DNA from 3 places in the Bradyrhizobium sp. USDA 4506 genome. Region 2 is predicted to be linked to each of the others. Evidence: predicted binding sites of a transcription regulator. Region 2 holds the regulator's gene; each other region holds the start of a gene.
What was found. The regulator LexA, encoded in region 2, represses DNA repair genes until DNA is damaged. The targets are predictions, from matches to a motif close to TGTTCNNNNTGTGTTCNG.
Positions count from the first base shown of each region.

Region 1: a site for LexA is predicted at 2,151-2,168, ahead of ruvC (crossover junction endodeoxyribonuclease RuvC). Genes of this name have one in related genera too.
Region 3: a site for LexA is predicted at 3,010-3,027, ahead of ACVIHF_RS37165 (helicase-related protein). Genes of this name have one in related genera too.

Region 1 is NZ_JBSSBM010000002.1:8,033,999-8,040,837, forward strand. Features, by position in the region: gene ACVIHF_RS39960 (methyl-accepting chemotaxis protein) at 1-1,004, opposite strand, end outside; gene ACVIHF_RS39965 (YebC/PmpR family DNA-binding transcriptional regulator) at 1,218-1,964, shown strand; gene ruvC (crossover junction endodeoxyribonuclease RuvC) at 2,194-2,721, shown strand; gene ruvA (Holliday junction branch migration protein RuvA) at 2,718-3,335, shown strand; gene ruvB (Holliday junction branch migration DNA helicase RuvB) at 3,529-4,578, shown strand; gene ACVIHF_RS39985 (metallophosphoesterase) at 4,818-5,735, shown strand; gene ACVIHF_RS39990 (hypothetical protein) at 5,925-6,542, shown strand; gene ybgC (tol-pal system-associated acyl-CoA thioesterase) at 6,643-6,839, shown strand, end outside.
Region 2 is NZ_JBSSBM010000002.1:3,000,790-3,007,628, reverse strand. Features, by position in the region: gene ACVIHF_RS16300 (MFS transporter) at 1-1,031, opposite strand, end outside; partial or broken gene ACVIHF_RS16295 (ComEC/Rec2 family competence protein) at 1,462-3,720, shown strand; gene ACVIHF_RS16290 (hypothetical protein) at 3,717-3,944, opposite strand; gene ACVIHF_RS16285 (hypothetical protein) at 4,090-4,518, opposite strand; gene lexA (transcriptional repressor LexA) at 4,775-5,479, opposite strand; gene ACVIHF_RS16275 (molybdopterin molybdotransferase MoeA) at 5,723-6,839, opposite strand, start outside.
Region 3 is NZ_JBSSBM010000002.1:7,449,609-7,456,447, forward strand. Features, by position in the region: gene ACVIHF_RS37145 (metallophosphoesterase family protein) at 1-705, opposite strand, end outside; gene ACVIHF_RS37150 (hypothetical protein) at 707-955, opposite strand; gene rpmB (50S ribosomal protein L28) at 1,203-1,511, opposite strand; gene ACVIHF_RS37160 (DUF3108 domain-containing protein) at 1,866-2,696, shown strand; gene ACVIHF_RS37165 (helicase-related protein) at 3,280-6,816, shown strand.

The sequences.
Region 1 (6,839 bases), 5.0 Mb from region 2:
AGGCTGCAAGGCAGGCGCTCGTTCTTGCGCGGATCGCCGCGCTCGTCCTGGCGCAGCAGCACCGCGCAGCGCGCTTTCAGCTTCTGCGCGAATGCAGTCACCGCCTTGCCGGCCTTGGCGACATTGTCGCCATGCGCGGCGGCTTCGCGCGTTGCACTGTCGATCTCGCCGGCGCTGGTGCCGACCGAGACGATGAACTGCGAAGCGGAGGCGGCATTCTGCCCCATCTCGCCGGTGATTTCATTCTGCTCGGCAACCGCGCCGTTGACGTTCTCGAACACCGGGCGGATCCTTTCGATCGCCTGGGAGATGCGGTGCACCGCGTCCGCCGATCCGGTGGCGTCCTTCTGCAATGCCTCGATCTTGCGGGTGATCTCCTCGGTCGCGCTCTGGGTCTGCACCGCCAGCGCCTTGACCTCGGTTGCGACCACCGCAAAGCCCTTGCCGGCGGCACCGGCGCGCGCCGCCTCGATCGTCGAGTTCAGCGCGAGCAGCGTGGTCTGCCGCGCGATCTGCGCGATCAGATTGACGACGTTGCCGATCGCGGCTGAGGATTCGCGCAGGCGATCGACATTGGCGGTGGCCTCGCGCGCCGCGGCCGCGGCGTCGTCGGCGAGCTGGCTCGCACTGCGCACCTGCGCCCCGATGCCCTCGGCGGAGTGGGTGAAGCGGTCGGCGGCTTGCGAGAACGTCGTCGCGGTGCTCTGTGCATCGCTGCTGCGGCCGGTCAGCGCGTCGGTGCGGGCGCGGATGGTGGCGAGCTTGGCTGCCGTCGCCTCGGCGCCGTCGGCGACCGAGCTTGCGGCGCGTTCGAGCTGGCGAATCATCGCGCCGAGCTCGAGTTCCAGCAATTCCAGGATCTCCTTGGATGAATCCTTGGAGGAATCCTCGGCCGAATCAGTCTCGGCCGAGACCTCAGGGGCTGCGGCCGCGGTTGGAACCTGAGGCGCGACGGCCGGCGCAGCCGGCTCCGGCACTTGCTTTCGAAACAAACCGAACGCCATGTGGGCTCTTTGGGGGCTGTGGAAAGTTGCGGCGGGACGGGGCGATCCTCGCACCCGGGCATGAAGTCATGGTTAACAAGTGCCTCATATTCCGGCTTGCGGTAGTATTCCTCCGCCGGAGGGCCCCGCCGATCCTTTGATTTTGACCGTGAGGGGCCTATAAGGCCGCGTTTTCCATCCCTGTTCAGACCCTAAGCTCCGAAGAGACGTCGCATGGCCGGCCATTCCCAATTCAAGAACATCATGCACCGCAAGGGCCGGCAGGATGCCCAGAAGTCGAAGCTTTTCGGCAAGCTGGCCCGCGAAATCACCGTGGCGGCCAAGCTCGGCACCCCGGACCCGGCGATGAATCCGCGGCTACGCGCCGCCGTGGTCGCGGCCCGCGCCGAGAACATGCCCAAGGACAATATCGACCGCGCTATCAAGAAGGCCGCCGGCAATGAAGGCGAGAACTATGACGAGATCCGCTACGAGGGCTATGGCCCCGGCGGAGTCGCCGTGATCGTCGAGGCGCTGACCGACAACCGCAACCGCGCCGCTTCCGATATCCGCTCCTTCTTCACCAAGTCGGGCGGCAATCTCGGCGAAACCGGCTCGGTCGCCTTCATGTTCGATCGCACCGGCATCATCGAATACGACGCCAAGGTCGCCTCCGACGACGCCATGCTGGATGCCGCGATCGAGGCCGGCGCCGATGATGTGGTCTCCAGCGAAGGCGGCCACGAGGTCTACGCCTCGCAGGACACTTTCCGCGAAGTCGCAAAAGCGCTGGAAGCGAAGTTCGGCGAGCCGCGCAAGGCGGCGCTGACCTGGAAGCCGCAGAACACGGTCGCGGTCGACGACGAGACCGGCGAAAAACTGTTGAAGCTGATGGACCTGCTCAACGAGCACGACGACGTGCAGAACGTGTTCGCCAATTTCGAGGTGTCCGACGCGCTGATCGCGAAGATGGGCGGGTAGGAGCGTCGTCCGCCCCCAACACACCACTGTCATCGCCCGCGAAGGCGGGCGATCCAGTATTCCAGAGACCTGCGTTTGATCCGAGAGGCCGCGGCGTACTGGATCCCCCGCTCCCGTGCGCAATTGCGCACTAGGCGGGGATGACAAGTGGGTCGAGTACTACGACTGCGGCAGGGGATGAGGCTCCGTTTGTGTTTCGTTCTCCCGGCGCAGGCGGTATCACTAGCCCATGACATCCCAGCCGATTCGCTCTCCCGTCCGCATCATCGGTATCGATCCGGGTCTCCGCCGCACCGGCTGGGGGGTGATCGAGACCGAAGGCAATCGTCTCGTCTACATCGCCTGCGGTTCGGTCGAGCCGCCGGACGATCTGCCGCTGGCGAACCGGCTGCTCGCGATCCATGAGGGGCTGGCCGCTGTGCTCGCCGACCACAGACCGGTGGAGGCGGCGGTCGAGCAGACCTTCGTCAACAAGGACGGCGTTGCCACCCTGAAGCTCGGCCAGGCGCGCGGCGTCGCCATGCTGGCGCCCGCAATGTTCGGTATCTCGGTCGCCGAATACGCGCCGAACCAGGTCAAGAAGACCGTGGTCGGCGCCGGACATGCCGAGAAGAACCAGATCCAGGTGATGCTGAAGATCCTGCTGCCGAAAGCCGAGCCGCCGTCCGCCGACGCCGCGGACGCGCTCGCGGTCGCGATCACCCACGCCCATCACCGCCAGAGCACCGCGCTGCGGCTCAGGGTGGCGAGCCTATGATCGGCAAGCTGAAGGGCCTGATCGATTCCTATGGCGAGGATTACGTGATCCTCGACGTCGGCGGCGTCGGCTATCAGGTGCACTGCGCGGGCCGCACATTGCAGGCGTTGCCGTCGCCAGGCGGCGCCGCCGTGCTCTCGATCGAGACCTATGTCCGCGAGGATCAGATCAAACTGTTCGGCTTTCGCAGCGATCACGAGCGCGAATGGTTTCGCCTGCTGCAGACGGTGCAGGGGGTCGGCGCCAAGGTCGCGCTCGCGGTGCTCGGCACGCTGCCGCCGACCGATCTCGCCAACGCCATCGCGCTGCGCGACAAGGCGGCGGTGGCGCGGACGCCGGGGGTCGGGCCGAAGGTCGCCGAGCGCATCGTCAGCGAATTGAGGGACAAGGCGCCGGGCTTTGCCGATGTCGATCCCGCGGTGGTGCAGCTCTCGGGCGCAATCGACAACAACCGCGCGCCGCGTCCGGTCACCGACGCGATCTCGGCGCTGGTCAATCTCGGCTACGGCCAGCCGCAGGCCGCCGCCGCCATAGCCGCCGCCTCGCGCAGCGCCGGTGAGAAGGCCGAGACCGCGCAGCTGATCCGGCTGGGGTTGAAGGAACTGTCGAAGTGATCAGTGGATTGGAGCGCCTCTGTTCTTCACCTCGCCCCGCTTGCGGGGAGAGGTCGGATCGCATCGCAGATGCGATCCGGGTGAGGGGGTACAGGTCTCGACACACATTGCGCTCGCGGAAGGAGCCCCTCACCCCAACCCTCTCCCCGCAAGAGCGGGGAGAGGGAGAACAATCTCGTGTTAGTCTCGCATCATGAATACGCCCTCGCGCATGGTCTCGCCTGAACGCCGCTCCGACGATGTCGGTGACACCGCGCTGCGGCCGCAGTCGCTGACGGAGTTCGTCGGTCAGGCCCAGGCGCGCAAGAATCTCTCGATCTTCATCGAGGCTGCGAAGAAACGCGGCGAGGCGCTCGATCACGTGCTGTTCGTCGGTCCGCCCGGCCTCGGCAAGACCACGCTGGCGCAGATCGTCGCGCGTGAGCTCGGCGTCGGCTTTCGTGCCACCTCCGGCCCTGTCATTGCGAAGGCCGGCGATCTCGCGGCGCTGCTGACCAATCTCGAAGAACGCGACGTGCTGTTCATCGACGAGATCCATCGCCTCAGCCCGGCGGTCGAGGAAGTGCTCTATCCCGCGATGGAGGATTTCCAGCTCGATTTGATCATCGGCGAGGGTCCGGCGGCGCGCTCGGTCAAGATCGAATTGTCGAAGTTCACGCTGGTCGGCGCGACGACGCGTGCGGGGCTGCTCACCAATCCCTTGCGCGACCGCTTCGGCATTCCGATCCGGCTCAATTTCTACACCGAGGAAGAGCTCGAGAAGATCGTTACCCGCGGCGCCCGCGTGCTCAATATCGGCATGAGTCCTGATGGCGCAAATGAGATCGCGCGCCGCGCCCGCGGCACGCCGCGCATCGCCGGCCGCCTGCTGCGCCGGGTGCGCGACTTTGCCTCCGCGGCGGACGCCGATTCCGTCGACCGCGGCATCGCCGACCGGGCGTTGAGCGCGCTCGAGGTGGACAGCGCCGGGTTAGACGCGATGGACCGGCGCTATCTCACCACCATCGCCTTGAACTATGGCGGCGGGCCGGTCGGTGTCGAGACCATGGCGGCGGCGCTGTCGGAGCCGCGCGATGCGATCGAGGACATCATCGAGCCCTATCTGATCCAGTGCGGCTATCTGCAGCGTACGCCGCGTGGCCGGCTCCTGACCTCGCATGCTTTCCGTCATCTCGGCCTCGCCGAGCCGAACCGCGACCCCTCGCAGTTCGGCCTGTTCGGCGGCAATGGCGACGAGGACTGACGCATGATCCGAAAGAGGGCGAAGCGGATTTTCATGCTCAAATAAGAGCCCTCCGCTCTCGAAGACGTGAAGAGACGTGTTGATGCGGCGCGTCGCGCCGCCGGTAACCTTGCCAGCTGACCATTGCGGCATCTCTGCAGGCCGTCTGCACAAACGCGGCCCAATTTCGCTCCAATCAAAGGGCCTATGATAACTCAGAGCGTTTTCAACGAGCGCCAAGCATCACCGATCGCACGTCCATGATTTCACGTCGTCATTTTCTGCGCGGGTTCGGCGGGTTGACCGCCGCCACCGCTTCGACCGCGGCCTATGGCCTGAGCGAGCCGGTCGTCCGCCTCGCGCTCACGCGCTACGATCTGTCGCCGCGGCAATGGCCGGCGGACTTTCCGCTCAAAATCGCCGCGCTCGCCGACATCCACGCCTGCGATCCCTGGATGTCGCTCGATCGCATCGCAGAGATCGTCGAGCGGACGAACGGCCTGAACCCCGATATCATCGTGCTGCTCGGCGACTATGTCGCGGGGCTGCGCCACGTCACCCGCTTCATTCCGGCCTCCGACTGGGCCGCGGTGCTGAAGGGCCTGAAGGCGCCGCTCGGCGTGCACGCCGTGCTCGGCAACCACGACTATTGGGAAGACAAGGCGGTACAGCGCTTGGGGCGCGGCATCCCGCTCGCGCGCCGCGCGCTGGAGGGGGCGGGGATTCCGGTCTACGAGAACGACGCGGTGCGGCTCGCCAAGGACGGCCGTCCGTTCTGGCTCGCCGGTCTCGGTGACCAGCTCGCCTTCATGGCGGCGCGGCCCTATCGCCAGGTCTCGCGCATCGGCGTCGACGATCTCAACGCGACGCTTGCCAAGGTCACGGACGACGCGCCGGTGATCCTGCTCGCGCATGAGCCCGACGTCGCGCTCCGGGTGCCCTCGCGCGTCGCATTGCAGCTGTCCGGCCACACCCATGGCGGGCAGATCCGGCTGCTCGGCTGGTCGCCGGCGGTGCCGGTGAAGCACGGCATGCGGCTTGCCTATGGCCATATCAAGCTGAAATGCGACGTCGTGGTCTCCGGCGGCCTCGGCTGCAGCATCATGCCGTTCCGCCTCGGCGTGCCGCCCGAGATCGTGCAGGTCACGCTCGGCGCAAAGGGGCCGGTGGTGTCCTGAGCGCGCTTGCGTGGGCGAGAGCTGCGCATCGGATGCGGGCCGACGGCGGTTCCGTCGAAAGTAACTGCTGTATCCGTTCCGGTTCCGGAGTGGCGCCTTTCGACATGGCCGCGATGAAGGATGGTAAGTTGCCGCATATTTCTGTGGGCGGTACCCTTCACCCTAAGGTAGCGGGAGGGATTGCGCAAAATGCAGGATTGGTATCCCAAGAAGCTCGTCGTCGGCGTTCAGGGGACGACAGGCACCTACGAGTTCATGAAAACCGTTTTCGGCCGGGAGCAGCCGTTCCGTTACGCCGAATTTGGAATCTACATGGCGGATACCGCAAGAAACGTCTGCCAGCTGTTTCCCGAGTGTGAGCTGCATCTTTTCGATTTCAACGATGCGGTCCAGCGCGCGGAGACAAAGCTCAGCGCCTACCCCAACAAGATCTCATATTTCGGCAACACCCAGAAGTTCAACGATTCCTACAACTGGTCTCTCATGAAGCTGATCAGGCAGTATGAGGGCGCTCCGATCTATGATTATTGCTTTCTCGACGGCGCGCACACGGTCGCAGTCGACGCTTTGAACTACTTCTTGTGCGACAAACTGCTCAAGGTTGGCGGTTACATGGATTTCGACGACTATGAATGGCGTCTGAGGGGATCGTCACTCGATCCGACGAAAATTCCGGCAATCGGCGATCAATATACCGATGAGCAGATCGACGCTTTTCAAGTCAAGATGATCGTTGACGACCTGGTCAGAACAGATCATCGGTACCAAGAGGTCGTCAGAAACAAGGTATTCCATAAGGTCGCCTGATCCAGATCGCCAGCCGATCCCAAGATTTCCCGACCGTGCTTGCGTCGGCCGGCGATTTTGCGCAATACGAACCAAAGTCTTGCGCAATCGGGGGCTGCAAATGACCTCACCCATTCTCGACGGCCAGATCCGCGACGGCCGCCACCATATGCAGGTCCGCGTCTATTACGAAGACACCGATTTTTCCGGCATCGTCTATCACGCCAATTACCTGCGCTTCATGGAGCGCGGCCGTACCAATCATCTTCGTCTGATGGGCGCCGAGCAGCAGGCGCTGTTCGATGAAGCGCAGGAGGA
Region 2 (6,839 bases):
ATGAAGATGATGAAGACGGCGACCGGATAGTTGATGTGTCCCGGCTGCGTGACCATGCCGAGCCACAGATACAGCGGATAGTAGGTGATCGCGGCAAGCAGCATTCCTCCGAGGATCACGGACTTGCGGCCGATCTGATCCGACAGCCAACCAAAGAAGATCAGGCTCGGCGTTGCGATCAACAATGCGGCCCCCACGATGTAGGCCGAGGTAACCGCATCGACCTTGGAGACCTGCTGCAGGAAGTACAGTGCCCAGAATTGACCACTGTACCAGACCACGCCCTGTCCAATCAGGACGACGATGGCGATCAGGATGTACTTGATGTTGGCGCTGAGGAAAGCTTCCCGCCAGGGATTCCTGGTCATCTGTCCCTGTGCCTTGATCTCCTGGAAAATCGGTGTCTCCTGGAGCTGCAGGCGGATGTAGATGGCGATGGCCACCAGCAGGAACGAGACCAGGAACGGGACGCGCCACGCCCATTCGTCAAAGGCCTGATTGCCGGCCCAGGTTCGGGTCAGAACGATCACCGCCAGCGACACCACGATCCCCAGCGTCGGCGAGGTTTGTAGCCAGCCCGTGTAGTAGCCGCGGCTGTCGTCCGGAACATGCTCGGCGACGTAAGTGATGGCGCCGCCATACTCGCCGCCCAGGCACAGACCCTGGATCATCCGCAAACCGAACAGAATGAATGCGGCCGTCAGGCCGATCGACTGATAAGTTGGGATCAGTCCGATCGCTCCCGTTCCTAGGCCCATTCCGCTCAGCGTAATGAGGAATGTATATTTGCGGCCGACCCGATCGCCCATCCATCCGAACAGGAAGGCCCCCAGCGGGCGGATCAGGAATCCCGCAGTGAACAGCGCGATCGTGCTCAGCAGGGCTGCGACAGGGTGGGATTGCTCAAAGAACTTGACCGAAAGAACCGCGGCCAGGCTGCCAAAAATATAAAAGTCGTACCATTCAATGATGTTTCCCACTGACGCAGCGACAATCACGCGGCGAAAATCGCTTGGTACTTGAATTGCCATGTGCTGCTCCTCTCAAAAGCAAACGCTACTCCTCGCGTTTTTCAGCGATCTATCCGCTCGCGGAGTGCGCGTGGTGCGCGGCGTTACAGGCGAGATTTGCGCGTTCGTCCGCAACGCCTGATCTCAGGGGAGTTGTGGCCACCTGAGAGGAGCTCCAGCGGCCTTCAAGTGCCGCGAGCCGTCACTGCCTCATCCCCGTCTCTTTGGGAGCGGAGGCATCGGAACAGTCTATTCCTAATGTGATCGGTATCTTAGTGAGACTTTCGGCTCGATCGATTTGACGCAGGCGGCAGCCGTGGCCCGGCGCGAGCTAGGCAAGGCGCGACGATCCAGGTACCCGGGCGTTGCCGGTCCGTATTCTGCATCCGTTCCGCTAGTCGGGTGACGGGGCCATCCGCTAGCCTGCCGGCCGGCAGGGATCGCAAGCGGAATGGCGGAGCAGGGCACGACGCCGGGCGGCAAACGCGGCTACGCGGGGACGTGGCCGCCGCGCACGGCTGCGCCGGTCGGCGGCTTTCTCCCGGCGCGCGCCGGCATCTGGAAGCCTCTCGTCGAGACAGTGCGGCAATGGGCGCGCGCGGAGGCGGGGGCGGGCCGCCTGTTGCCCTGGGTGCCGGTGGCGTTCGGCACCGGCATCGCGTTCTATTTCGCGGCCGAGCACGAGCCGGTGCTGTCGGTCGCGGCCACCGTCGCAATCCTGCTCTGCCTGCTGGCGCTGCTGCTGCGGCGGCGCAGCGTGTTTCCCGTTATCGTGATGCTGGCCGCGGTCGCCGCGGGCCTTGCGACGGCGACCTGGAAGACGGCGCGCGTCGCTCACACGGTGCTGGCGCGACCGATGTTCTCGGTGGCGCTGACCGGCTTCGTCGAGACGCGCGACATCCGCGAGTTTCGATGGAGAGCCCGCGCGACATGACGAAGCTCAATCGGGTCCGGCTCTCGGTGAAGAAGGGCACCGCGCCCGATGTCGGCAGCTTCGTTGAGTTGAAGGCGCGGCTGTTGCCGCCGCTCGGGCCGCAGCGCCCGGGCTCCTATGATTTCGGCCGTGACCTGTATTTCCAGGGCATCGGCGCCTCCGGCTTCGTGATGGGCGCCGTCAAGACCAGGGAGCCGCCTGCGACCGGCGGCTTTGCGCTGCGCTACGCCGCCTTCATGCAGGGCCTGCGCGACGCCATCGACGCGCGGATTCGCACCACGCTCGACGGCGACCAGCGCGCGATCGCAACCGCCTTGCTCACCGGCCGGCGCGATGCGATCTCGACGCCGGTCAACGATGCGATGTTCATCTCGGGGCTCGGCCATGTGCTGTCGATCTCCGGCTACCACATGGCCGTGGTCGCCGGCGTCGTGTTCTTCGCGGTGCGCGCGCTGCTCGCGCTGTTTCCGGCGCTGACGGCGGGGCATCCGATCAAGAAATGGGCCGCGGCGGCCGCGCTGGTCGCCGCGGCGTTCTATCTGTTGCTGTCGGGCGCGGAGGTCGCGACGCAACGGTCGTTCTTCATGACCGCCGTGGTGCTGCTCGCCGTGATCGTCGACCGCCGCGCGATCACCTTCCGGACGCTGGCGGTGGCGGCGCTGATCGTGCTCGCGATCGCGCCGGAGGCGCTGGTGCATCCCAGTTTCCAGATGTCGTTCGCCGCGACGCTCGGGCTGGTGGCGCTGGTGCAGATCGGGCTGCCGAACCTGCTGGCGTCGCCCGACCATTCGGCGACCGCGCGCGTCGCGCTGTGGGGCGGGCGCGAGCTCACGATGCCTGATGCTGGCCTCGCTGGTGGCGGGGCTGGCGACGACGCCCTATGCCGCATTCCATTTCCACCGCGTGACGCCCTACGGGCTGCTTGCGAACCTTGCGGCGATGCCTGTCGTCTCGGCGGTCGTGATGCCGGCCGGCCTGCTCGGGCTCGTCGCCATGCCGGTCGGCTTCGACGGACTGTTCTGGGCGATCATGGGTCTTGGCATCGACTGGATGATCCTGGTGACGCAATGGGTCGCCGCACTCCCGGGCGCGGTCGGCCGCATGGCGGCGTTCGGCATCGGGCCGCTGATCGCAGCGAGCGCCGGCCTCATCCTGCTCGGGCTGCTGCGCACGCCGCTGCGCTGGTCAGGCGCGGTGCTGCTGCTGGTGGCCTCGGTCTGGGCGCTCAGGGTGCCGCAGCCGGACGTGCTGATCTCGGGCGACGGCCGCAACGTCGCGGTGCGTGGCGGTGACGGGTGGCTGCATCTGATGCACAGCGCCAAGGATGCATTTTTGGTCAAGGAGTGGCTGGCGGCGGACGCCGACGCGCGCACCGCCACCGATGCGTCGCTCGGCGAGGGCGTCTCGTGCGATGCCGGCGGCTGCGTGACCCAGGGACCCGGCGGCGTCTTCGTCGCGCTGGCGACCCGGCCGGAGGCGCTGGCGGACGACTGCGAGCGCGCAGCCCTGATCGTGACGGCGCGGCCGGCGCCGCAGGGCTGCGCGGCATCGGTGATCGATGCCGAGCGGCTGCGCCGCCACGGCGCGCTGGTGCTGCGAAGGATCAGGGACGGCTACGCCGTCGATGCGGTCAAGCCCGGCGGGATCGACCGGCCGTGGTCGCCGGCAGTTCCCGGCGACGGCGAGAGCGAAACGACGCTGCGCGCGCCCGCCGCCGCGCCGCGGCCTGCGGTGGATGCGACGCCGGCCGAGACCGATCTGCAGGGCGATGATTAGCCGTGGTCCGGCGAGGGGCCGCTCGGCAGCTCGAACAGGCCGAGATGGTATTCGTCGGAGTCGGGGCCGGCGTCGGGCTTCTTGACGAGGGTGAAGGAAGCCTCGGGAAATTGCTCCCAGACTTTCAGGTCGTCGGCCGTTACCGTCAGCCAACCGAACCGGAACATGTAGCGGCCCGGTTCCGTGACGCGTCCAGCCTTTTGCCATGTGACCTTATCGACCACCGCGCACGTCCTCCGTGCCCGATGATGCGCCAAGGCGCCGGCCGACGCAAATCTCCTTCTGCGCCCCGGAAGCGGGAGTCCGGGGTCGCCCGAAATTGCTTAGGTCATCCGCCGCCGAACAGCTCATTCCGCGGCGACGATGCGCTCAACCCAAAAACAGCGTTGCGAATGCGGAGGGCCGCCGCTCCACAACCTTCGGCTTCTGCTCGACCGGCGGATGCAGCGCCGGCAATTGCAGCACGCTAACGCGCTGTCCCTCGACCAGCTGGGTCACCAGCACATGGCTGCCGTCGGGGAATTCGACCGCGTCATGATGCCGATCAGGCACGTCGGGCTCGACTTCGTTGAACACGCCGACGCGATAGTTCAGCGTCTTGGTCCAGATCCAGCGGCTGTCGTAGCGAACGTTCTCGGCGAAAGCGAGCTCGGTGCCCGGCAGCATGCAGACCGCGACAGTGGGGTCATTCTCCGAAGCAAAGCCGCGGGTCGACGTGCCGCGGAACGTCGTCGTGATCAGCGTCTCTCCGACAATGGCGGGGCGCGATGCCACGGCGTGCAGACTATAGTCACACATCGGATGGCTCCTCATTTCGAGGTAGCGACCCGTGCCTCTCCTTGAGGCATTAGGGCCTCTACCAGAGTGGACGATAGCGAACGAGCGTCTGCTCGTTTCTGGGCGATTGTACGACTGGTCCGAGATCGCTCCGATCACAAACACGCGACGCTGCGCGAGAGGTATCGGAGCGCATCGGGCAGGCCGTACGCTACACTATCATGCAAGGAACGATCCGACGTGTTGCTCGTTCCCGGCCGCCGCAAGTATTTGCAATTCAGTATTTGCGATAAAGGCCGATCAGCTTGCCCTGGATGCGGACCCGGTTCGGCGGCAGGATGCGCACTTCATAGGCGGTGTTGGCCGGCTCGAGCGCGATCGATGCGCCGCGGCGGCGGAAGCGCTTCAGGGTGGCTTCCTCCTCGTCGATCAGCGCCACCACGATGTCGCCGGTATTGGCGACGTCGTTGCGCTGGATCAGCGCCATGTCGCCGTCGAGGATGCCGGCATCGACCATCGAGTCGCCGCGCACCTCGAGCGCATAGTGCTCGCCGGCACCGAGCATGTCGGGCGGCACGCTGATGGTGTGGCTGCGGGTCTGCAGCGCCTCGATCGGCGTACCGGCGGCGATCCGGCCCATCACGGGGACCGCGACCGGACGGTTGCCGTCGTCCTCGGCAATCGGCGGCGTGCTGGCGCGCCGGCCGAGGGTGCCTTCGATGACGCTGGGCGTGAAGCCGCGGCGGCCGTTGCCGCCGCCGGCCGAGAGTTCGGGCAGCTTGATGACCTCGATGGCGCGGGCGCGGTTCGGCAGGCGGCGGATGAAGCCGCGCTCCTCCAGCGCAGTGATCAGGCGGTGGATACCGGACTTCGAGCGCAGGTCGAGCGCATCCTTCATCTCGTCGAAGGAGGGCGGTACGCCGGCCTCTTTCAGACGTTCATTGATGAAACGCAGTAGTTCGTACTGTTTGCGCGTGAGCATCTCGAGTATTCCCCCGGTTGATAGCGTCGTTCGATTCCGAGACTCTTCTGGTGGGGCCTGCAGGCCGGGCCTGACCTCAGGAGCATGTGCTCGATGCACCTGCTTCCACGCGGCTTCCCGATTGTAGACACCAGTACTCGAAACAAATCATGAACGGACACTATATGTTCGATATGTGTTCCGCAACCACTTAATTTCCGGTGAACGTGTCGGGCAACGCACAATCGGCGGGGCGCGAAAACCCTATTCGGGCAGTGTCAGGATCTCGCATTCGCTGCCTTCGACGGCCGCCGCCGCGAACGGCGGGCGCACGAGAAGTGCCCGTGCCGCAGCGAGATTCCCGAGCAGCGACGAGTCCTGCTGCGTCACCGGCGTTGCGATCAGCGTGCCGTCCTCGCGCGCTTCGAGACGCGCACGCAGATAGTCCTCGCGCTGGTCGTTGGCTGCGAGGTCGCGGCCGAGCAGGGCGCTCGCGCGGCGATGATGAATCACTTTCCGGCCGCTCAGCGCCCGAATCAACGGCACCAGGAACAGGAAGGCGCAGACATAGGACGACACCGGATTGCCGGGCAGACCGATCACCCGCATCGCGCCGAGCCGGCCATGCATCATCGGCTTGCCGGGCCGCATCGCAATCCGCCAGAACGCCATCTCGACGCCCTCGGCTTCCAGCGACCGCTTGACGAGATCGTGGTCGCCGACCGAGGCGCCGCCTGTCGTGATGAGGACATCGGCGCCGGCCTCGCGTGCCCGGCGGATGCCCGCCGTGGTCGCCTCTGCCGTGTCGGCGGCAACGCCGAGGTCGACGGTCTCGGCGCCTTCGGCGCGCGCCAGCGCTCGCAGCGCGTAGCCGTTGGAATAGACGATCTGGCCGGGACCGGGCTGCGAGCCCGGCATCACCAGCTCGTCGCCGGTCGCCAGCACCGCGACCTTCGGGCGGCGGCGCACCGCAAGTTCCGGATAGTTCATGGCGGCCGCCAGCGACAGCGCGCGGTCGGACAGGCGGCTGCCGCCGGCGAGCAGCACCTCGCCCTCACGGAAGTCGACCCCAGCCGGGCGGATGTGCCGCCCGACGCTGGCGGCCTCCGTGATCGTGATGTGGTCGCCGTCGACGGCGGTGTCCTCCTGGATGATCACCGCGTCGGCGCCATTGGGGATCACGCCGCCGGTGAAGATCCGCACCGCCTCGCCGGCGCCGACCGTCCGCTCGAACGGCCGGCCGGCGGCGACTTCGCCGATCACCTTGAGCCGGGCCTTTAGATCAGCCGCATCGGCGGCGCGCACCGCATAGCCGTCCATCGCCGACATCGGCTGCGGCGGCTGGGTGCGGAGCGCCGCGAGGTCGTGCGCAAGCGTGCGG
Region 3 (6,839 bases), 4.4 Mb from region 2:
TACGAGCCATTGCCATCCGGATTGCTTTAAGACCTCGAGAAGTGCCGCGCCGTTTTCAAGATGGCTGTTCTCGTTCGGCAACCAAGGATGTTGCCGTATGTGGTGGTGGAGTAGAAGAATATTTCTCGATCGGAGCTTCTGGCCTAAAGACGCCGCGAACTTGTCGATCGTCCTTGTTGATATGCGTCCGCGCGCGGCTTCTTCCTTTTTGCCTTTCGCCGGAGTGACGCCGTGAAACTCACAACTATTCATCACGACCAGATTGATGTCAGAGAGATCGTCCTGAATGCAGACGAACCCTTCGCGCCAAAAGCGGTCGGATTCTCGCTTGGGCGTTGTCGGGAACATGGGATTGAGAGATAATAATGCGTCATTTGGGCGCCCCGCGTCATCATTCCGTCGAGAGTCGACGTCGTGGTTGCCGACTGAGCCAATAAGCTTGCGCGAGTGCGTCTTTCTCCGCACTGTCTCTAGTAGCTTCCATGCCTCGCTTTGCGCCAGTTGATCGCACTTGTCTCCCAAATCTCCGGGGCTCAGGATCCAATCGGGACGAATGTCATGAGCCTTTAGAAGATCGGGTATTCCCGTGAGGGGATTTCTTGTTGGCGATGCTAGCCTTGGCAGGCTGCTGAGATAGGACGGCTCGCCGCTCTCGTTGTCTCCGTGATGCAAATGCAGGTCGCTGAGAACTAGAATCTGAAACATGTTATGGCTCGAAGTTGTAGATCAGTATTTCCGAGGCATAACCGCGTGACGCGACTTGACCGGCAATCGTCCGATGAGTCTTGATTCGACGGAAATTCCATCGTGAGGCGATGGTGCGCATCATCCCGCAGTCGGGATAGTTCATCAAAAATCTGGCGCCGCGATTATCAATAGGGAAGCGATCGCTTTTTGCTTCCCGCCCATCGGAGGATTGGCTGAACTGAATCAGGATCAAATTGGTGAGGCACAAATGGTCGCCCTATGCGCAATTCGGGCGAAGTTCGCAATCGTCCTCGATGATCGTGACCCCACCTTTATCTGACGAACTTGGTAGATTTAGCGGGCAAGTGCAAGCCAACGTTGAGCAAAAGGCATCGCGCCAGAGGATAACTTGGCGATTTACGTGAGAAGAATGGTGGCAGCTGACAAACAAAAACGGCCGGGTCATCGACCCGGCCGTTCAAAACTCTCCGCGAATTCCGCTTTCGCAGTCTTGCTCAGCTCGCCTTCTTCACCGGCGCGGGCTTGCCGACCTTCTTCTCGATCGCGCGCTTCAGGTCGAGGGCGCGGGGCGAGAGCACGTCGGCCTTGGCCTTGAGCAGATAGGCGTCGAGGCCGCCATTGTGGTCGACGCTCTTCAGCGCATTGGTCGAGACGCGCAGGCGCACGTTGCGGCCGAGCGCTTCGGAGATGAAGGTGATGTTGGCCAGGTTCGGCAGGAAGCGCCGCTTGGTCTTGATGTTCGAGTGGCTCACCTTGTGGCCCGTCTGGGGGCCCTTGGCCGTCAGTTCGCAGCGCCGGGACATCTTACAAAATCCTTATTGCATCCCCGCCTCTCTGCCAGGCGTGCAATCACACGGCCCGCGCGGGGGTTTTGAATTCGCGTCCATTTTCCAGGAACCGCGGGTGTATAGGGGGAGAATACCCGAGCGTCAAGATTATATCGCCGCATGCGGGGCGCCGGAAATGCCGGTTCATAAGGTCTTCCAGCCACTTAACGGCGGATATGGCAACCATATAAAGGGCGTATTCGGCTGCAAGTCTAGGTTCCATAAGAGATGCGCGTGTTGTCCGGCCGAATTGAACGCCGAAATGGACAACGGATAGAGCGCCGATAGCAGGACCGTCAGGTAGGTTAAGTGACCACCGCCATTGCCATTTTGCCCCCGCTCGGCCGGCTGCTCGGCCTGTGCGCGGGCGCATTACTGCTGTTCTGCGCCGAGCGCGCCAGCGCGCAGGGGCGGCTCGACGCCCAGTATGAGGCGACCCTGGCCGGTATCCCGGTCGGCAAGGGCAGCTGGACCATCGAAATCGGCGACGACAGCTTCTCCGCCTCGGCCCAGGGCGGCACCGCGGGCCTCTTGAAGGCGTTTTCCGGCGGCTCCGGCGCGGGCGCCTCGCAGGGCCGCGTCGTCAACGGCGCGCTGGCCGCCTCCTCCTACACCGCGACCACCACCACCTCGAAGAAGTCGGAGACGATCCGGATGGTGCTGGCGAATGGCGGCATCAAGGAATCCGCGATCGAGCCGGAGCCGCCGGTCGATCCCGACCGCCTGCCGGTGACCGATGCGCAGAAGAAGAACGTGTTCGATCCGATGACCGGCTCGTTCCTGCGCGCGCCCGGCAATGCCGAATTGATGAGCCCGGACATCTGCCGCAGCGGCGCCGGCATCTTCGACGGCCGCATGCGCTACGACCTCAAGCTCGATTTCAAGCGGGTCGAGATCGTCAAGGCCGAGCGCGGCTATCATGGCCCGGCGCTGGTCTGCGCGCTCTATTTCGTGCCGATCTCGGGCTACATCCCGGATCGCCCGGTGATCAAATATCTCGCCGCCCAGCGCAACATCGAGATCGCCTTCGTGCCGATCGCCGGCACCCGACTGCTGGTGCCGTTCCGCATGACGATCCCGACCCCGCTCGGCCAGGCCATGCTGGAAGCGACCTCCTTCGTCACCACGGCCGCGCCGCCGCGCGTGGCGAAGACGCAGTAGATCGTGCCGTCATTCCGGGGCGATGCGGAAGCATCGAACCCGGAATCTCGAGATTCCGGGTTCGCGCTGCGCGCCCCCCGGAATGACGGGGCACTCAGCGTGCGGGGCATGCAACGAACGTCACCGGAATCCAGTTGACTCTTGTCCGCTTCTGATTCGACTCGTCCACCCTGGAACTTAAGGAATTCAGTCCGCATATCCTGTGCTTGTGGAGCCCTCTCAAACTTGATCTAGTGCCGCCGCCGTCAGCCTACCCGAGATGTTGCGGTGAACGTTTCGAGCCCGGAATGGAGTCAGCGATTCGGCCGCGATTCGTTCTAGAGTCGTTCCAGAGCTTAAGGGGGGCGCGGAAAGCGTCGCATTGTGAGACAGATTTCGCCGCAGATGGTGTCGATGATCGATCAGTTTCCGGATTTCAGCGTCATTGCGAGGAGCGAAGCGACGAAGCAATCCACTATCGCGGCAAGCGGTCCGAATGGATTGCTTCAGCGGAGCCTGTCATCGGGCGCGCATTCGCGCGACCCGTTGGCTCGCAATGACGGCTAACAGCGGCGCATCGACCAAAAGAAACAACCTGCAAAATATGGTTTTCTCAACTTCGTTCGGAAATGACCGCGTGCCCGGTGCAGGCGTCACCGCGGTGCTCGGGCCGACCAACACCGGCAAGACGCATCTGGCCATCGAGCGCATGCTGGCGCATTCGTCCGGCCTGATCGGGCTGCCGCTGCGGCTGCTCGCGCGCGAGGTCTACAACAAGATCGCGGATCGTGCCGGCGTCGACAATGTCGCGCTGGTCACGGGCGAGGAGAAGATCAAGCCGAAGGCGCCGCGCTTCTGGGTCTCGACCGTCGAGGCGATGCCGCGCGATCTCGATGTGTCCTTTCTCGCGGTCGACGAGATCCAGATCGCGGCCGATCTCGAGCGCGGGCATGTGTTCACCGATCGCATCCTCAACCGCCGCGGCCGCGACGAGACGCTGCTGCTGGGCGCGGCAACGATGCGGCCGATGATCGAGCGGCTGCTGCCGGGTGCCTCGATCATCACGCGGCCGCGGCTGTCGCAGCTTGAATTCGCCGGCGACCGCAAGATCACGCGGCAGCCGCGCAGAACGGCAATCGTCGCGTTCTCCGCGGACGAGGTCTACGCGATCGCCGAATTGATCCGCCGTCAGCATGGCGGCGCGGCCGTGGTGCTGGGCTCGCTCTCGCCACGCACGCGCAATGCGCAGGTCGCGATGTTCCAGAACGGCGACGTCGATTACCTCGTCGCCACCGACGCGGTCGGCATGGGGCTCAATCTCGACGTCGACCACGTCGCCTTCGCCTCCGACCGCAAGTATGACGGCTACCAGTTCCGCCGGCTGACGCCGGCCGAATTCGCGCAGATCGCGGGCCGCGCCGGCCGCGCGACGCGCAACGGCACCTTCGGCACCACCGGGCGCTGCGCGCCGTTCGAGCCGGAGCTCGTCAACGCGCTGCAGAACCACACCTTCGATGCCGTCAAGGTGCTGCAATGGCGCAACGCGAAGTTGGACTTCGCCTCGCTCGGCGCGTTGCAGGTGTCGCTGGCGCTATCGCCCAATCATGAGGCACTGACGCGGGCCCCGGTGGCCGAGGATTTGCGCGTGCTCGAGCATGTCGCGCGCGACGCCGAGGTGCGCGATCTCGCGCATGGGGCGGCCGCGGTGGAGCGGCTGTGGGAGGCCTGCCAGGTTCCGGACTACCGAAAGCTGTCACCGGCCGCCCATGCCGAACTCGTGACCACGCTGTATGGCTTCCTGATGCAAAAGGGGCGTATCCCTGACGCATGGTTTGCCGCCCAGGTCGACCAGGCCAACCGGACCGACGGCGATATCGACACGCTATCGGGCCGGATCGCGCAGATCAGGACCTGGACCTTTGTTGCCAACCGGCCGGACTGGCTCTACGACCCGGACCACTGGCAGGGGATCACGCGCGAGCTCGAAAATAAATTATCCGATGCGCTGCATGAACGGCTCACGGAGCGTTTCGTTGACAGGCGGACCAGTGTATTGATGCGCCGCCTGCGGGAGAACTCAGTTTTGAATACGGAAATTGGCAAGACCGGTGAAGTGATCGTGGAAGGCCACGTGATCGGCCGGCTCGATGGTTTCACCTTCGCACCTGATGCGGCCGAGGCCGGCAGCGACGCCAAGGCGCTGCAAGCCGCCGCCCAGCAGGTGCTGGCGCGCGAGATCGATGCGCGTGCCGAGAAACTGGGCGCCGCCCCCGACGAGCAGTTCGTGCTGACCTCCGACGGCACCATCCGCTGGACCGGCGATGCGGTCGCCAAGCTGGTGTCCGCCGAGGACGCGCTGCATCCGCGGCTGCGCATCATCTCCGACGAGCGGCTGACCGGCGCCTCGCGCGAAGCGGTGCAGACCCGGCTCGATCTCTGGCTCAAGACGCATATCGAAAAGCTGCTCGGGCCGCTGTTCGAACTGTCCAAGGCCGAGGACCTGCAGGGCATCGCCCGCGGCATCGCCTTCCAGCTGGTCGAGGCGCTCGGCGTGCTCGAACGCGCGAAGATCGCGGCCGAGATGAAGGATCTCGACCAGCCCTCGCGCGCGGCCCTGCGCAAATACGGCGTGCGGTTCGGCGCCTACCACATCTATTTCCCGCAGCTCTTGAAGCCCGCGGCGCGCTCGCTGGCCTCGCTGCTGTGGGCCGAGAAGCAGAGCAATGCCGACATGGCGGCGCTGTCAAATGTGCAGCATCTGGCCTCCAGCGGCCGCACCTCGTTCCCGGTCGACAAGGCGTTGCCGCGCGATGCCTATCGCGTGCTCGGCTATCGCCAGTGCGGCGAGCGCGCGGTGCGCGTCGACATCCTGGAGCGGCTCGCCGACCTGATCCGCCCCGCTCTGGCCTGGCGCGAGACCTCGCCGGGCGAGAAGCCCGCGGGCGCGTTCGACGGCCGCGGCTTTGTCGTGACGCAGGCGATGACCTCGCTGACCGGCTCCGCGGGCGAGGATTTTGCCTCGATCCTGCGCGCGCTCGGCTACCGCATGGACCGCCGTCCGCCGCTGCCGCCGAAGCCCGTCGAGGCCGCGCCGGCCGAGACCACGGAGGCCGTAGCCGAGACCACGGAGGCCGTGGCCGAGACCACCGAGACGGTCGCCGCCGAGACGCCGCCAGTCGAGGCGACCTCTGAGGCCGCCGTGGATGCGCCGGTTGGTGCCACCGCCGAGGTTGTGGCCGAAGCGCCGGAGGCCGCCACGGATCAGCCAGTGTCGGGCGATCCCGCACCGTCGGCCGCGCTGCTGCCCGATGTCGGCTTTGCCGAGGTGGTGTCCAGCGAGGCGACGCCGGTCGTCGTCGAGACCAAGCCCGAGCCGGCGGCAGAAGCTGCCGCGGAGCCCGCCGCTGTCGCCGAAGAGCCCGCTGCTGAGGCGCCCGCTTCGGAAGCGGTATCCGAGTCCGCGCCTGCCGTGGAAGCCACTGCAGAGACGCCCTCCGAGACCGCCACTGAGGCGGCCGCGGAGACCGCGAGTGCTGAGGCAGCACCAGCTGAAGCCACTGCCGCCGCCGCGGAGACGCCGGCCGAGCCGCAGCTGGTCGAAGTCTGGCGTCCCGGTGGCCGCTCCGACGAGCGCCGTCCGCATCATCGCGGCCACGATCGGAACCGCGGCCGTCACCAGGGCAAGCCCGCCGAGGGCGCCCAGGCCGCAGAAGGCGGCGGTGAGGGGGGCAACAGCAAGCGCGAGCAGCATCGCCGTCCGCGCCGTCACCAGGATTTCCGCGCGCCGCGTCCGGGCGCGCCCGCGGATCCGGCTGCGGCCCCCGCCGAAGGCGCGCAGGCCCGCGACAACAGGGACGACAAGGGTCAGCGCCGCGAGCGCTTCGAAGGCAAGGGTCGCGACCGCGACAACGAGCGTCGCCGCGACAACAAGTTCGGCGGCGACCGCAAGGGCGAGCGCGGCGATCGTGATCGCGGCGGCCGCGATTTCGGCAAGGGCGGCCGCGACAAGCGCGAGGGCGGCCCGTCGCATCGGCCCTACGCCTCGAGCGCGCCGCGCGAGCGCGACCGGCCGATCGATCCGAATTCGCCATTCGCCAAGCTCGCTGCCCTGAAAGAGCAGCTCGCAGGCCGGAAGGAATAGTCCAACCCTTGGTTTAACGCTTG